Regions from separate parts of the Rhodococcus sp. NPDC127593 genome, predicted to be linked through region 3. Evidence: riboswitches for the same ligand, from Rfam matches in the RefSeq annotation. Region 3 holds a riboswitch; each other region holds the start of a gene.
What was found. Region 3 has a riboswitch for cobalamin ahead of ACFVJ3_RS19250 (CbtB domain-containing protein). Riboswitches for the same ligand answer to the same signal wherever they lie in the genome.
Positions count from the first base shown of each region.

Region 1: it holds a riboswitch for cobalamin, as region 3 does, so the genes downstream of both, ACFVJ3_RS17225 (cobaltochelatase subunit CobN) here and ACFVJ3_RS19250 (CbtB domain-containing protein) in region 3, are expected to answer to the same signal.
Region 2: it holds a riboswitch for cobalamin, as region 3 does, so the genes downstream of both, metE (5-methyltetrahydropteroyltriglutamate--homocysteine S-methyltransferase) here and ACFVJ3_RS19250 (CbtB domain-containing protein) in region 3, are expected to answer to the same signal.

Region 1 covers NZ_JBHXWI010000016.1:142,298-146,596, forward strand. Annotated here, with positions in the region: gene ACFVJ3_RS17225 (cobaltochelatase subunit CobN) at 1-1,865, opposite strand, end outside; cobalamin riboswitch at 1,921-2,064, opposite strand; gene cobG (precorrin-3B synthase) at 2,071-3,204, shown strand; gene ACFVJ3_RS17235 (precorrin-8X methylmutase) at 3,229-3,855, shown strand; gene ACFVJ3_RS17240 (precorrin-2 C(20)-methyltransferase) at 3,852-4,299, shown strand, end outside.
Region 2 covers NZ_JBHXWI010000048.1:63,148-67,446, reverse strand. Annotated here, with positions in the region: gene metE (5-methyltetrahydropteroyltriglutamate--homocysteine S-methyltransferase) at 1-1,117, opposite strand, end outside; cobalamin riboswitch at 1,244-1,452, opposite strand; gene ACFVJ3_RS35430 (response regulator) at 1,578-2,186, opposite strand; gene ACFVJ3_RS35425 (sensor histidine kinase) at 2,183-3,298, opposite strand; gene ACFVJ3_RS35420 (ABC transporter permease) at 3,318-4,094, opposite strand; gene ACFVJ3_RS35415 (ABC transporter ATP-binding protein) at 4,094-4,299, opposite strand, start outside.
Region 3 covers NZ_JBHXWI010000019.1:89,844-94,142, reverse strand. Annotated here, with positions in the region: gene ACFVJ3_RS19265 (hypothetical protein) at 1-234, opposite strand, end outside; gene ACFVJ3_RS19260 (DUF5996 family protein) at 377-1,318, shown strand; gene ACFVJ3_RS19255 (CbtA family protein) at 1,333-2,127, opposite strand; gene ACFVJ3_RS19250 (CbtB domain-containing protein) at 2,118-2,312, opposite strand; cobalamin riboswitch at 2,335-2,468, opposite strand; gene ACFVJ3_RS19245 (antibiotic biosynthesis monooxygenase family protein) at 2,520-2,834, opposite strand; gene ACFVJ3_RS19240 (alpha/beta fold hydrolase) at 2,867-3,622, shown strand; gene ACFVJ3_RS19235 (A/G-specific adenine glycosylase) at 3,634-4,299, opposite strand, start outside.

The DNA of each region.
Region 1 (4,299 bases), on a different contig from region 3:
TGCTGGCGAATGGCCGGCAGCTTGGACGGGTCGAGCGCGGAGATGTTCGAGTGCTCGTCGAGGAGCTGCTCGAGTCGCGAGATGTCGCCGTAGCTCTCGGCGCGGGCCATCGGCGGGATCAGGTGATCGACGAGCGTCGCGTGGGCGCGGCGCTTGGCCTGCGTGCCCTCCCCCGGATCGTTGACCAGGAACGGGTAGATCAGCGGCAGGTCGCCGAGCGCGGCGTCGGTGCCGCACGACGCGGACATGCCGAGTGTCTTGCCGGGCAGCCATTCGAGGTTGCCGTGCTTGCCGAGATGGACAACGGCGTCGGCGCCGAAACCGCCGGCGGCGGCATCCGCGGCGATCCACCGGTAGGCGGCGAGGTAGTGGTGGCTCGGTGGCAGGTCCGGGTCGTGGTAGATCGCGACCGGCTTCTCCCCGAATCCGCGCGGCGGCTGCACCATCAGCACGAGATTCCCGAACTGCATTGCGGCGATGACGATTTCACCGGCGGGATCCTGCGAGCGGTCGACGTACAGTTCGCCCGGCGCCGGTCCCCAGTGCTCCTCGACGCCCTCGCGCAGTTCCGCGGGCAGCGCCGAGAACCACTCGCGGTAGCGGGCGGCGGAGATCCGGATCGGGTTGCCCTCGAGCTGTTCCGCGGTCAGCCAGTCCGGGTCCTGGCCGCCGGCGGCGATGAGGGCATGGATCAGCGCGTCGCCGTCCTGGGCTGCGAGACCGGGCACTGAGTCCGGCCCGTCCGCGGGGCCCAGGTCGTATCCGGCGGCTCGCATCTCGGTGAGCAACCTGATGGCACTGGCCGGGGTGTCGAGACCGACGGCGTTGCCGATGCGGGCGTGCTTCGTCGGGTACGCCGACAGCATCAGAGCGATCCGGCGGTCGGATGCGGGGATGTGCCGGAGTCGGGCGTGCCGGACGGCGATGCCCGCCACCCGGGAGGCGCGCTCGGCGTCGGGAACGTAGGTGGAGAGACCGTCGGCGTCGATCTCCTTGAACGAGAACGGCACCGTGATCAGCCGGCCGTCGAACTCGGGGACCGCGACCTGGGTGGCGACGTCGAGCGGCGACAATCCGTCGTCGTTGGACTCCCACGACTCACGGCTGCTGGTCAGGCACAGTCCCTGCAGGATCGGCACGTCCAGCGCGGCCAGAGCGGCGACGTCCCACGCCTCGTCGTCGCCACCGGCCGAGACGCCGGCCGGCTTGGTGCCGCCGGCGGCGAGCACGGTGACCACCATCGCGTCCGCCCGGCGCAGCGTGTTCAGCAATTCCGGCTCGGCGGTGCGCAGCGACGCACAGAAGATCGGCAGCGGAGTGCCGTCAGCCGCCACGACGGCGTCGCACAGCGCCTCGATGTAGCGGGTGTTCCCGGCCAGGTGCTGGGCGCGGTAGTAGAGAACGGCGATTGTGGGGCGCTCCGGGTTCGCATCGGGAGCGAACGGCGCGACACCCCAGCTCGGCAGGTGGACCGGCGCCTCGAAACCGTGACCGGTCAGCAGCACGGTGTCCGACAGGAAGTGATGCAGCTGGGCGAGGTTGTCGGCGCCGCCCTCGGCGAGATAGTTGTGTGCCTCCGCCGAGACACCGGCGGTGACGGTCGAGCACTCCATCAGTTCGGCGTCCGGGGCATGCTCGCCGCCGAGGACCACCACGGGCAGTCCGCTGGCCAGGACCGCGGCGAGGCCCTCTTCCCACGCCCGGCGGCCGCCGAGGATGCGCACCACGACCAGGTCGGCGCCGTGGAGCAGCCCCGGCAGATCCTCCTCGACCAGCAGCCGGGCCGGGTTGGCCCAGCGATAGTCCGCCCCGCTGGCGCGTGCGCTGAGCAGGTCGGTGTCGGAGGTGGAGAGCAGCAGGATCACGTGTGGAGCCTTCCTGGGGGTGTCGCGCCCCGTGGCAGTGGTCCCGTGCGGAACCGTAGGTCGGAGGACGGCAGGTGAGGGTCTGGCTCGCCCACCGGTTTCGGCGAGCTCACAGTGGCGCGACCGCGCCGGATTTTCACCGGCTTCCTCTCCTGCTGCCGCAAGTGCTGGTGATGCTACCTGGGGCCGGACGTAACCTGGGACCATGGTCGACTCCCGTTCCCGCCCCGATGCATGCCCCGGCGCGCTGCAGGTCCACCAGGCCGCGGACGGTGCGCTCGCCCGGGTGCGCCTCCCCGGAGGTGTGCTGACCTCTCCCCAGCTGCAGACCCTCGCGGAATCGGCCCGCGACCTCGGGAGCGGCGAGATCGAACTGACCTCCCGCGGCAACGCGCAACTGCGGGCGGTCCGCGACCCGCAGGAGTTCGCCCGCCGCCTCGCCGACGCGGGCCTCCTGCCGTCGGAGACGCACGAACGGGTCCGCAACATCCTCGTCTCACCGCTGACCGGCCGGATCGGTGGTCTCGCGGACCTTCGGGATCTGGTCGACGAACTCGATCGGACGTTGTGCGCGGACTCCGCGTTGGCGGACCTGCCGGGCCGCACCCTGTTCACCCTCGACGACGGGCGCGGCGACGTCTCGGCGCTCGGCGGCGATTTCGGCGTCCATGCGGTGAGCGAGACGGAGGTCGCCCTGGTTCTCGCCGGTCGCGACAGCGGCGCCCGGGTCACGACGACGGAATCGGTGACGGTGCTCCTCGACGCCGCCCGCGTCTTCCTGGAACTGCGCGATCAGCACTGGCGGCTGTCCGAGATCGCCGACGGTGCCGAACGGACCCTGTCGGCATTGGCGCTCGCACCGACCGCCGACCCGGTGAGCGGGTTCGACGAGCATCGGCCACCGATCGGATGGCTGGACCAACCGGACGGCACCGTGACCCTCGGCGGCGGTCTCGCGTTCGGGACCCTCGACGCCCGGCTGGCGGAGTTCCTCGCCGCGGTCGAGAAGCCGGTGATCGTCACGCCCTGGAAGTCGGTGTTGCTGTGCGATCTCGACGAGTGGTCCGCCGAGCAGATCGTGCGGGTCCTCGCCCCGATGGGCCTGATCTTCGACGAGAACTCACCGTGGCTGAACGTCAGCGCCTGCACCGGGCAACCCGGCTGCGAGAAAGCGCTCGCCGATGTGCGGGCCGACGCGCGGGACGCCGTCGCGAGCGGCGAACTCCCGGTGGAGGGCCGACAGCACTGGTCGGGCTGCGAGCGGTGCTGCGGGCGGCCCAAGGGTGAGGTCGCCGACGTCGTCGCCACGGAGACGGGTTACCGGGTTGAGGAGCCGTGACCGCGGTGCCTCTATCGTGAGCGAATGATCGAGTACATCCGAGACGGCGCGGAGATCTACCGCCAGTCCTTCGCCACGATCCGCGCCGAGGCGGATCTCAGTGCCTTTCCCGAGGACGTCTCGCAGGCCGTGGTCCGCATGATCCACGCGAGCGGTCAGGTCGACCTCGTCGACGACGTCGCGTTCACCCCCGGTGTCGTCAAGGCTGCCCGCGCGGCGCTGGCGGGCGGCGCCCCGATCCTGTGCGACGCGCAGATGGTCGCCGCCGGCGTGACCCGGAAGCGTCTCCCCGCGGACAACGAGGTGCTCTGCACGCTGCGCGACCCCCGGGTCCCGGTGCTGGCGGAGCAGATCGGGAACACCCGTTCGGCAGCCGCCCTCGAATTGTGGGGCAGCAAACTCGAGGGTGCCGTCGTCGCGATCGGCAACGCCCCGACCGCGTTGTTCTACCTCCTGGACATGATCGAATCCGGCGCACCCCGGCCTGCCGCGATCGTCGGCGGTCCGGTCGGTTTCATCGGTGCGGCGGAGTCGAAGGAAGCGCTGATCGAGCACCCGAGCGGACTCGACTATCTGCTGGTCCGCGGCCGCCGGGGTGGCAGTGCCATCACGGCTGCGGCGCTGAATGCGATTGCGAGCGAAGTCGAATGAGCTCCGAAGAGCGGGTGACCGGCAAACTGTGGGGCGTCGGTATCGGACCGGGTGACCCGGAACTGGTGACGGTCAAGGCCGCGCGGGTCATCGCCGAGGCCGATGTGGTGGCGTTTCACAGCGCCCGGCACGGCAAGAGCATCTCCCGCGCGGTCGCGGCGCCGTACCTGCGTGAGGGCCAGATCGAGGAGCATCTCGTCTACCCCGTCACCACCGAGACCGTCGACCACCCCGGCGGATACCAGGGGGCGATGGACGAGTTCTACGAGGAGGCGTCGCAGCGACTCGCCGCCCACCTCGAAGCCGGCCGCTCGGTGGCGCTCCTCGCCGCAGGCGACCCGCTGTTCTACAGCTCCTACATGCACATGCACAAGCGGCTCGCGCACCGCTTCGAGGCGGAGGTGATTCCCGGGGTCACGTCGATCAGCGCCGCCTCCGCCGCGC
Region 2 (4,299 bases), on a different contig from region 3:
CGAATTCGTCGTCGACGGACTCGCGACCGCTGGTCAGTGCGGTGCCGAGCGTGACGACCTCGCGGACCTTCTCGGTCCCGAACGCCAGCCACGACCGCAGCGCCTTGTCGAGGCCGGTTTCCGCGTCGAGCGTGTACGGGACGTGCAGCAGCGAGCACGACGTCGAGACGGCGAGCGAGCCGGTGCTGCCCAGCAGGGTGCCGAGCGAGGCCAGTGCCGCGTCCAGGTCGGTGCGCCAGATGTTGCGTCCGTCGACGACGCCGGCAACGACGTGCTTGCGGGTCAGATCGGGAACCGTGGCGAGAGTGTCGGATCCGGCGACCAGGTCGATCGCGATTCCCTCGACACCGGTCGAGGCGATCGCGGGGAGTGCATCGCCGAGGCTGCCGAAGTAGGACGCGACGAGGATCGCCGGTCGCGACGCGACCGCGGACAACCGGTCGTAGGCTCGCTTGGCCGCCGCGATCTCCTCCGGTGTGCGGTCGGCGACGAGCGCGGGTTCGTCGACCTGCACCCACTCGGCGCCCGCGTCGGCGAGCCGGCCGAGCAGGTCCGCATACAGCGGGACGAGTTCGTCGAGGCGGTCGAGGAGGGGTGCGTCCGAGCCGACGGCCTTCGACAGCAGCAGGAACGTGACCGGACCCACCACCACCGGTCGGGCCGGAATGCCCAGGGCACGTGCCTCTTCGAGTTCGCGGAGCACCTTCGCCGGGTCGAGGGCGAACGTCGTCGACGGGGAGATCTCCGGCACCAGATAGTGGTAGTTGGTGTCGAACCACTTGGTCATCTCGAGCGGGGCGACCGTGTCGTTGCCGCGGGCGGCGGCGAAGTAGCGGTCGAGGTCGTTCTCGATGCCGGCGACACGGTCGGGCAGGGCACCGAGCATCGCCGCGGTGTCCAGCACATGGTCGTAGTACGAGAACGTGTTGACGGGAACGGAGTCGAGCCCGGCATCGCGCAGGCTCGTCCAGGTCTGGCGTCGCAGATCCCGGGCGAGAGCGTCGAGCGCTTCGGCGTCGAGGCGTCCGGCCCAGTACGACTCGACGGCCTTCTTCAGTTCGCGATTCGGACCGATGCGAGGTGAGCCCAGCACGGTCGCGGTGAAAGTGAATGTCACGGTATCTCCAGTTGCGTACGCGGTACGGCTACCACCGGCAAACGGGTACACCTCTCGAGCCCAGGGACGTGCTGCAGCGCGAGAAGGTCTACACGCCCAATCCACGAGGCGGTCACCGTCGGGCACGGCGTGCCCGACACAGTCGGCAGGTCTTCGGACTCGCAGGCAGCCGGTGTGAAATCACACCGGACCTAGTGGCCGTCGCTTCCCAGGCTGTGTGCCCAGTGCATGGTGACGGCGGTCGTTCCTGCTCACCGCTGCGGGACAGTCCCGGATTCTCACCGGGTTCCCTCTCACACGCGAACTCCGGGGAGTCCGACGTGCTTCGACGCCAGGTGCGGTCTTCGGGGCTCCTCACGACCGTGCCGGGCGAACCAGCTGCACGGGCCAGCATAGGCCTTCGGCCCGTGCGCCTTTTTGGTAGCCCCAACTACCAAAAAGGCGCACGGGCGCGAAGCGCCTAAAGCCAGCCGTTCGACTCCGCGGCGCGGACGGCCTCGGCGCGGGTGCTGGCCCCGGTCTTGCCGATCGCCGCCGACAGATGGTTGCGCACGGTACCTGCGGACAGGAACAGTGCGGCCGCGATCGACGCGACCGGCGCACCGTCCCGCGCCGCCCGCAGCACGTCGGTCTCGCGGTCGGTGAGCGGCGATTCCCCGCTGACGAGGCTGTCGGCGGCGAGAGCGGGGTCGACGACGCGCAGCCCGGCATGGACGCGACGTACGGCGTCGGCGAGCTGCCGGGCCGGGGTGTCCTTCACGACGAACCCCGACGCACCAGCCTTGAGTGCCTTGCGCAGGTAGCCGGGACGACCGAACGTCGTCACGATCAGGACGCGGGTCTGCGGCACCTCGTCCCGCAGTGCCGCGGCCGCGGCGATCCCGTCCAGACCGGGCATTTCGACGTCGAGCAGCGCGACGTCGGGGGAGTGCTCGCGCGCCGCCGCGACGACCTCGTCGCCGCGCCCGACCTCCGCGACGACCGTCAGGTCCGCCTCCAGGTCCAGCAGGGCGGCGAGGGCCCCGCGGACGAGTGCTTGATCGTCGGCGAGCAGCAGCCGGATCGTCACGGGACCTCTTCCGTCAGCACGTGCAACGAGAATCCGCCGGGTTGCGGATGGGTGATGACGACCCGGGCTCCGGCGGCGGCGGCGCGCTCCCGAAGGCCCACCAGCCCGTTCCCGTGCGCGGATTCACTACAGCCGGAGCCGTCGTCGACGACGGTGACCTCGCGTTCACCCACCGTGACCGAGCAGTGCGTCGCACCGCTGTGCCGGACCACGTTCGTGACACCTTCGCGGACCGTCCACGCGAACAACTCGCGCAGCCCGGTGGGCACCGACTCGGTGCTGTTGGGCAGCTCGGCCTCGATTCCGGCCGACCGCAGCGCTTCCCCGGCCCGGGCGATCTCCACCGGAAGCGACAGTCCCCGGATTCCCTGCACGGCCTGCCGGACATCCGCGAGCGCGTCGCGGGAAAGACGTTCCAGGTCTGCCACTTCCGTGCGGGCCCGGTCGACGTCGATGTCGAGGAGCCGGCCCACGAGTTCGGCCTTGACGGTGATGACGGTGAGGGAGTGCCCGAGGATGTCGTGGAGGTCGCGGGCCATCCGGGTGCGTTCCTCCTGCACCGCGAGTCGTTCGCTCTTCTCCCGTTCCCGGAGGAGTTCGATGTTGCGGTTGATCAGCTTGGTCACCCCGAACATCGCGAACGCGGCCGCGCAGACCCCCAGCGAGAGTCCGGTGCCCGACCCCCAGTCCATCACCGCGGAGATCACTTCCACGAGAACCGCGACGGTCAGGGCGGTGATCCCGCCGAGCCACGCGGGGAACAGCATGACCGCGGAGACCGCGAGGAAGACGGCGGCGGACAGACCCGACGACCCGACAGCGACCACCATGACGGCTGCGAGCCCGAACAACGCCACCACGAGCGGCACCGCCTGGTTCAGCGGTGGCCGAAACTCGTTGTGCGCGCGCCGGGTATGCGACCACCGGAACATCGCGAGGTACGTCACCGCGAAGGCGAGCGTGGCGATCATCCCGATCCAGCCGCGGACGTGATCGCGGTCGTTCCAGCCGTCGAGCAACGGCTGGAACAGGAAGATCGTCCACGCGGCGGCGAAAACGAATCCGAAACGGCCCCATCGTCTGGTCACGACGGGGCCGTCCGGGGTGGTCACGGAAGTCACGATACCGCCGTCACACTCGCTCGGTGTCGCGCTGGAACCGCCAGGCCGCACCGCCGACGAAGATCGCCAGCCAGACCGCGACGTTGAGGAGCCACGTCCACTGCATCGCATCGCCGGTGAGCGGTGCGTGCACCAGCTGACTCAGCCCGTACGTGGGCATGAACTGCGCGATCGACGCCCACACCGAACCGTCCTGCAGCGGCATGAACAGCCCGCCCGCGAAGCCGAGCACGGCGAGCCCGGGGCCCAGGATCTGCATCACGTTCTCGCTCGGCAGCAGGTATCCCATGAACAGGCCGAACGCGGCGAACACTGCGGACCCGAGCCAAGTGATCAGGGCCGTCGTGAACCACAGGGACGTGTCCATCTGGACGGACGTGAACGCGCCCACGAGGTAGACGACGCCGACGGCCCCGAGCCCGAGCATCATCGCGACGAGCACCTTGACGAAGATGTAGACCCCGGGGGACAAGGGGGTGAGCCGCAACTGCCGGCTCCACCCGGACGCCCGTTCCACCGACACCATCGCGCCGCCGCTCGTCGTCGCGATCATCGCGCCGTACAGCGCCATGCTGATCATCACGTACGCCGAGACGTTCCCGTTGCCTGCGCTCTCACCCGAGTAGCTCGGGTTCAGGCCGAAGATGAGGAAGAAGACGACCGGCATGACGAGAGTGATGATCATCGTGCGCCGATTGCGCAGGAGCCGGCGCAGTTCGAGGCCGAGGAGGGTGGTGTTGAGTCCGCCGAGCGGGGGAACGCGGCGGGGTGCGGCGAGGGTGGTCATCAGTTCGATCCTTCCGTCCCGGAGTCGTCGGAGGTGAGTGCGATGAACGCATCTTCGAGTCCTCGGGAGACGATTTCGAGGTCGCAGGCAGGCGTCTGCGTGAGGAGATGACGGGCCACGGCGTCGGTGTCCGTCGAGTGGACGAGGACGCTGTCACCGCGAACCTCGATGCTGTCGGCGGCGGGAATCGCGAACAGCTGTTCCC
Region 3 (4,299 bases):
CCGCGCCCACGCCCTGCCACTGCGGAAACGGGTCATGACGAACAGCACCGCGCCGTAGACGACGACGCGGACCGCGAGTTGTCCGGCGAGGCTCCCGACGTCGGCGTCCGGGCCCTGCAATGCCGTCGACGCGTGCGCGATGGCCTCGACCACGCCGGCGAACAAGGCGAGTCCGAGCAGCCAGTACGCGCGCTCGACCGGCTGCGGGACCGAGGGTGCAGTGCGAGTGGTCATGTCTCCATGCTGGTATCGGTGACGTCGCGGCACATCACCCCGGAGAGTGGAGTCCACCCCTACCCGGGTATCGGTGCGACGCGCTTGCCATCACCCCGGACGAGGGGCACATTGAAATGCACGTCGTCGGCAGGGAGGCACTGTGCGCGAGCAGACACGATCCGGAGATGCATGGCCGGCGTTGAAGGTGGACGACTGGACGTCGACGCGGGACACCCTGCACATGTGGACGCAGATAGTCGGGAAGATCCGCTTGGCCCACGCACCGTTGATCAACCACTGGTGGCAGGTCCCGCTGTACGTGAGCCCCCGCGGTCTCACGACGTCGACGATCCCGTACGACACCGACTGTTTCGACATCGAATTCGACTTCGCCGACCACCGACTGGTGATCCGCACGAGCACGGGCGGCACCGGGACGATTGCCCTCGAACCGAAGTCGGTGGCCGATTTCTATGCGGAGACGATGGGCACGCTGGCCGAACTGGGTGTGGCGACGACCATTCTGGCCCGGCCCAACGAGGTGGACCCCGCAGTTCCGTTCGCGGAGGACACCCAGCACTGTTCGTACGACGGGGAGTCGGTGCACCAGTTCTGGCGGCAGCTCGTGCAGGCAGACCGCGTCCTACACGAGTTCCGTTCCCATTTCATCGGGAAGGTCAGTCCCGTGCACTTCTTCTGGGGTGCGCTCGACCTGGCCTGTACACGGTTCTCCGGGCGAACCGCACCGACTCACCCTGGCGGAGCACCGAACTGCGGAGACTGGGTGATGGTCGAGGGCTACTCGCACGAGCTGAGCAGCTGCGGTTTCTGGCCCGGTGGTGGTGTCGAAGGCGCGTTCTACGCGTACGCCTATCCGGAACCGGACGGCTTCGCCGACTACCCGGTCGGGCCTGAAGGAGCTTTCTACAGCAAGGAGAACGGGCAGTTCCTGCTGCCGTACGAGACCGTCCGCACCGCAGACGATCCCGATGCCGCACTGCTGAAGTTCCTGCACAGCACGTACGACGCGGCCGCCGAGCGGGGTGGCTGGGACCGGGCCGCCCTGGAGGCGGACCCGGCCCGATGGGACAGATCCCGCTGACCCCGAGAGGCGGGTCAGGCGGCGTTTGCCGTCGCGGGCGTCGTGGCCCGGGTGGCACGCTCCGTGAGGAACGCGAAGGCCAGTCCGAGAACCAGCCACAACGTGGCCTGCGTCGCGAGGGACGACAGGCGGAACTGCCACAGCAGCACTGCGGGGAAGTCGTCGCCCACTTCGTTGACGGTGGGCAGAACGAGGTATCCGATGGTCACCACCGCGAGGAAGGCGAGAACCGGCGCCGCGATCCGCACCGACAGGAACTCCTGCGCTGCGACGGCCTTCGCCGCGAAGACGGAGGCCACCACCGCGAGCAGGCCCAGCACGACTGCGGCGAGCCACAGCCAGGTGCGCTGGGTGATCGTTTCGGGGTCTCCGACAGCGGGCGGGTTGGCGGGGTACTTGAAGAACGGCACCGCCTCGATTGCCAACCAGCCCAACGTGGCCAGTGTCAGCCCGAGCAACGGCCCCGACAGCGTCGTCACCCGACGCGCGTAGTTCGCGACGACGGCGAAGATCGCTCCCAGAGCCAGGCCCGCGAGGGACGTGGCGAGGAACAGTCCGAAGCGCTGTCCGTCACGGCTGACCAGTGCTTCTTCCTCGTCGTGCGAGTGCCCGGCCGGCTCTTCTGCCTGGGTGGCGTCGTGCGAGTGGACTTCGGCTTCGGAAGCGCTGTGCGACTCTTCGATCGCGATGGCCGCATCGATGTGTGACTCACCGAGGACGAAGGCGACGCCACCGGCCAGGATGCCTGCGATCAGGCCGGCCAGCAGACCACGGATGAGGAGTTTCGCGAAGGAATCGGTCAGTGGCATGGCAGACCCAGGAGGTGGCGGCCGTCGTGCATCAATTCATGCATGTACATGCCACTGCGCGAAATCGCGCCCTGGTCGAAACCAACGAGATAGAGAGCGAGCATCGCGAACAGAACGATCGCGAAAGAGATGACGGCGAGGCGGGTCGTGTCGACCGACGAGCCGGGTGCGTAGGCGAGTGCCATAGTTCCTCCTGGGATTTCGCGTCCCCTAGGTCCAGGCGATGGCCGCAGTATCTGGCTGTCGAGGTGGCTCCCGTGAAGGACTACTCCGATTTACAGTGGCGCGACCGCTCCGGGATTGCACCGGATTCCTGCCGAACCATCGCTTTGTCCTGCGAACTTTTGCACCCGGCGGGCCGCCGTGTCAATCCTCCCGCTCGGCCCCGACTCTCAGCTCTTGCTCGCCGCCGCGACGTCGAGCACGACCTCGAACTCGAGCAGGGAAGCTCCGGACGCCACCGGCTTCTTCTGCTCACCGGCGTGTGCTTCCCTGGCCGGACCGTCGCGCCACGCCGCGAATGCCTCTTCGCTCTCCCACTGGGTGACGACGAAGTAGCGGCTCTCGCCCTTGACTGGGCGCAGAAGCTGGAAGCCGAGGAAGCCGGGGGAGTTCTCCACGGCGTGCGCCCGCGCCGCGAAGCGCTTCTCGAGTTCGGGGCCCGCGCCCTCGGGAATTTCGATTGCGTTGATCTTCACCACTGCCATGCGGGCGAGGTTACTCCGCTAGCGTCGGAGGGGTGGCGGGTGAGAGTGCGTTGCACGACGAGGGCGGGACGGGACAGCCGATTCTGCTCCTGCACGGGCTGATGGGCAGCGCGCGGACGTGGGGGCGGCACGTGCCGTGGTTGCGCGAACACGGCCACGTCTTCACCTTCGACGCCGCAGGTCACGGCAGGCCCGCACCGTCGCGGTTGACGACGGAAGCATTCGTGGAAGACCTGGTCGTCGCGCTCGCGCCCTTCGCCGGGCCGTGGGTGGTGATCGGTCATTCGATGGGCGCCCTGCACGCGTGGTGCCTGGCGGCCGAACACCCGGAGAAGGTGTCGGCGCTCGTGCTCGAAGACATGGCCCCCGACTTCCGGGGCCGTACCGCCGCGGACTGGGCGGCGATGATCTCGAACTGGCCGCAGCCGTTCGCGACGCGGGAAGACCTCTTCGAGTTCTTCGGTCCGGTTGCCGGACAGTACTTCCTGGATTCGTTCGAGAAGTGCGCCGACGGCTGGTACCTGCACGGGGACGTCGACACGTTCCGCGACATCTCCGAGGAGTGGGGCGGCAGGCACTTCTGGGACCAGTGGGCGTCGATCAGCGTTCCGGCCCTGCTGATCGAGGGAGAGTTCACGATCACTCCCGAAGGTCAGATGCGGACCATGGCGGAGCGGCACCCGGGCGCCGAGTACGTCCGCATCGAGCAGGCCGGGCACCTCGTCCACGACGACCAGCCGGAGCAGTACCGGAAAGTGGTCGAGGCATTCCTCGACGGGCTCGGCTGAGCGTTTGGCAGTCAGTTCCCCTCGCCCGCGAGGGCGAAGAGGCCGTCGTCGGTCTGCTCGACGAGTCCGTCGATCAGCAGGGAGTGGAGGGCGCGGTCGCGCTGCCCGGGATCGCCGAGCCACACCTGGTCGAGCCGGACGCGTTCGACGGGGGCGGAGCTCTCACGGAGTACGGCCATGAGCTTGCCGCGCACCTGACGGTCCGTGCCGGCGAACTTCTGGACCTTCCGGCGCTCACCCGTGTGCGCGGGACGTCCGGCATCCACCCAGGCGCATTTCGGAAGCGGGCAGCGGGCGCATTCGGGGGAGCGTGCGGTGCACACGGTGGCCCCGAGTTCCATCAGGGCCGCGGAGAACGTGGCGGCCCGCGCGCGGGTTCGGGGGAGCAGCGCGGACACGTCGGCGAGGTCACGCGTGGTCGACGGATTTCCCGGCTCGGCGCTTCCGTGCACGGCCCTGGCGACCACTCGCCGGACATTCGTGTCGACGACGGGTACGCGCTGTCCGTAGGCGAAGCAGGCGACGGCCCGCGCGGTGTAGGCACCGATGCCGGGCAGACCGAGGAGGGTGTCGACGTCACTGGGAACCACGTCGCCGTGCTCGGCGGCCAGCACCCCGGCGCACTCGTGGAGTCTCAGCGCCCGACGCGGGTAGCCGAGCTTGCCCCAGGCGCGCAG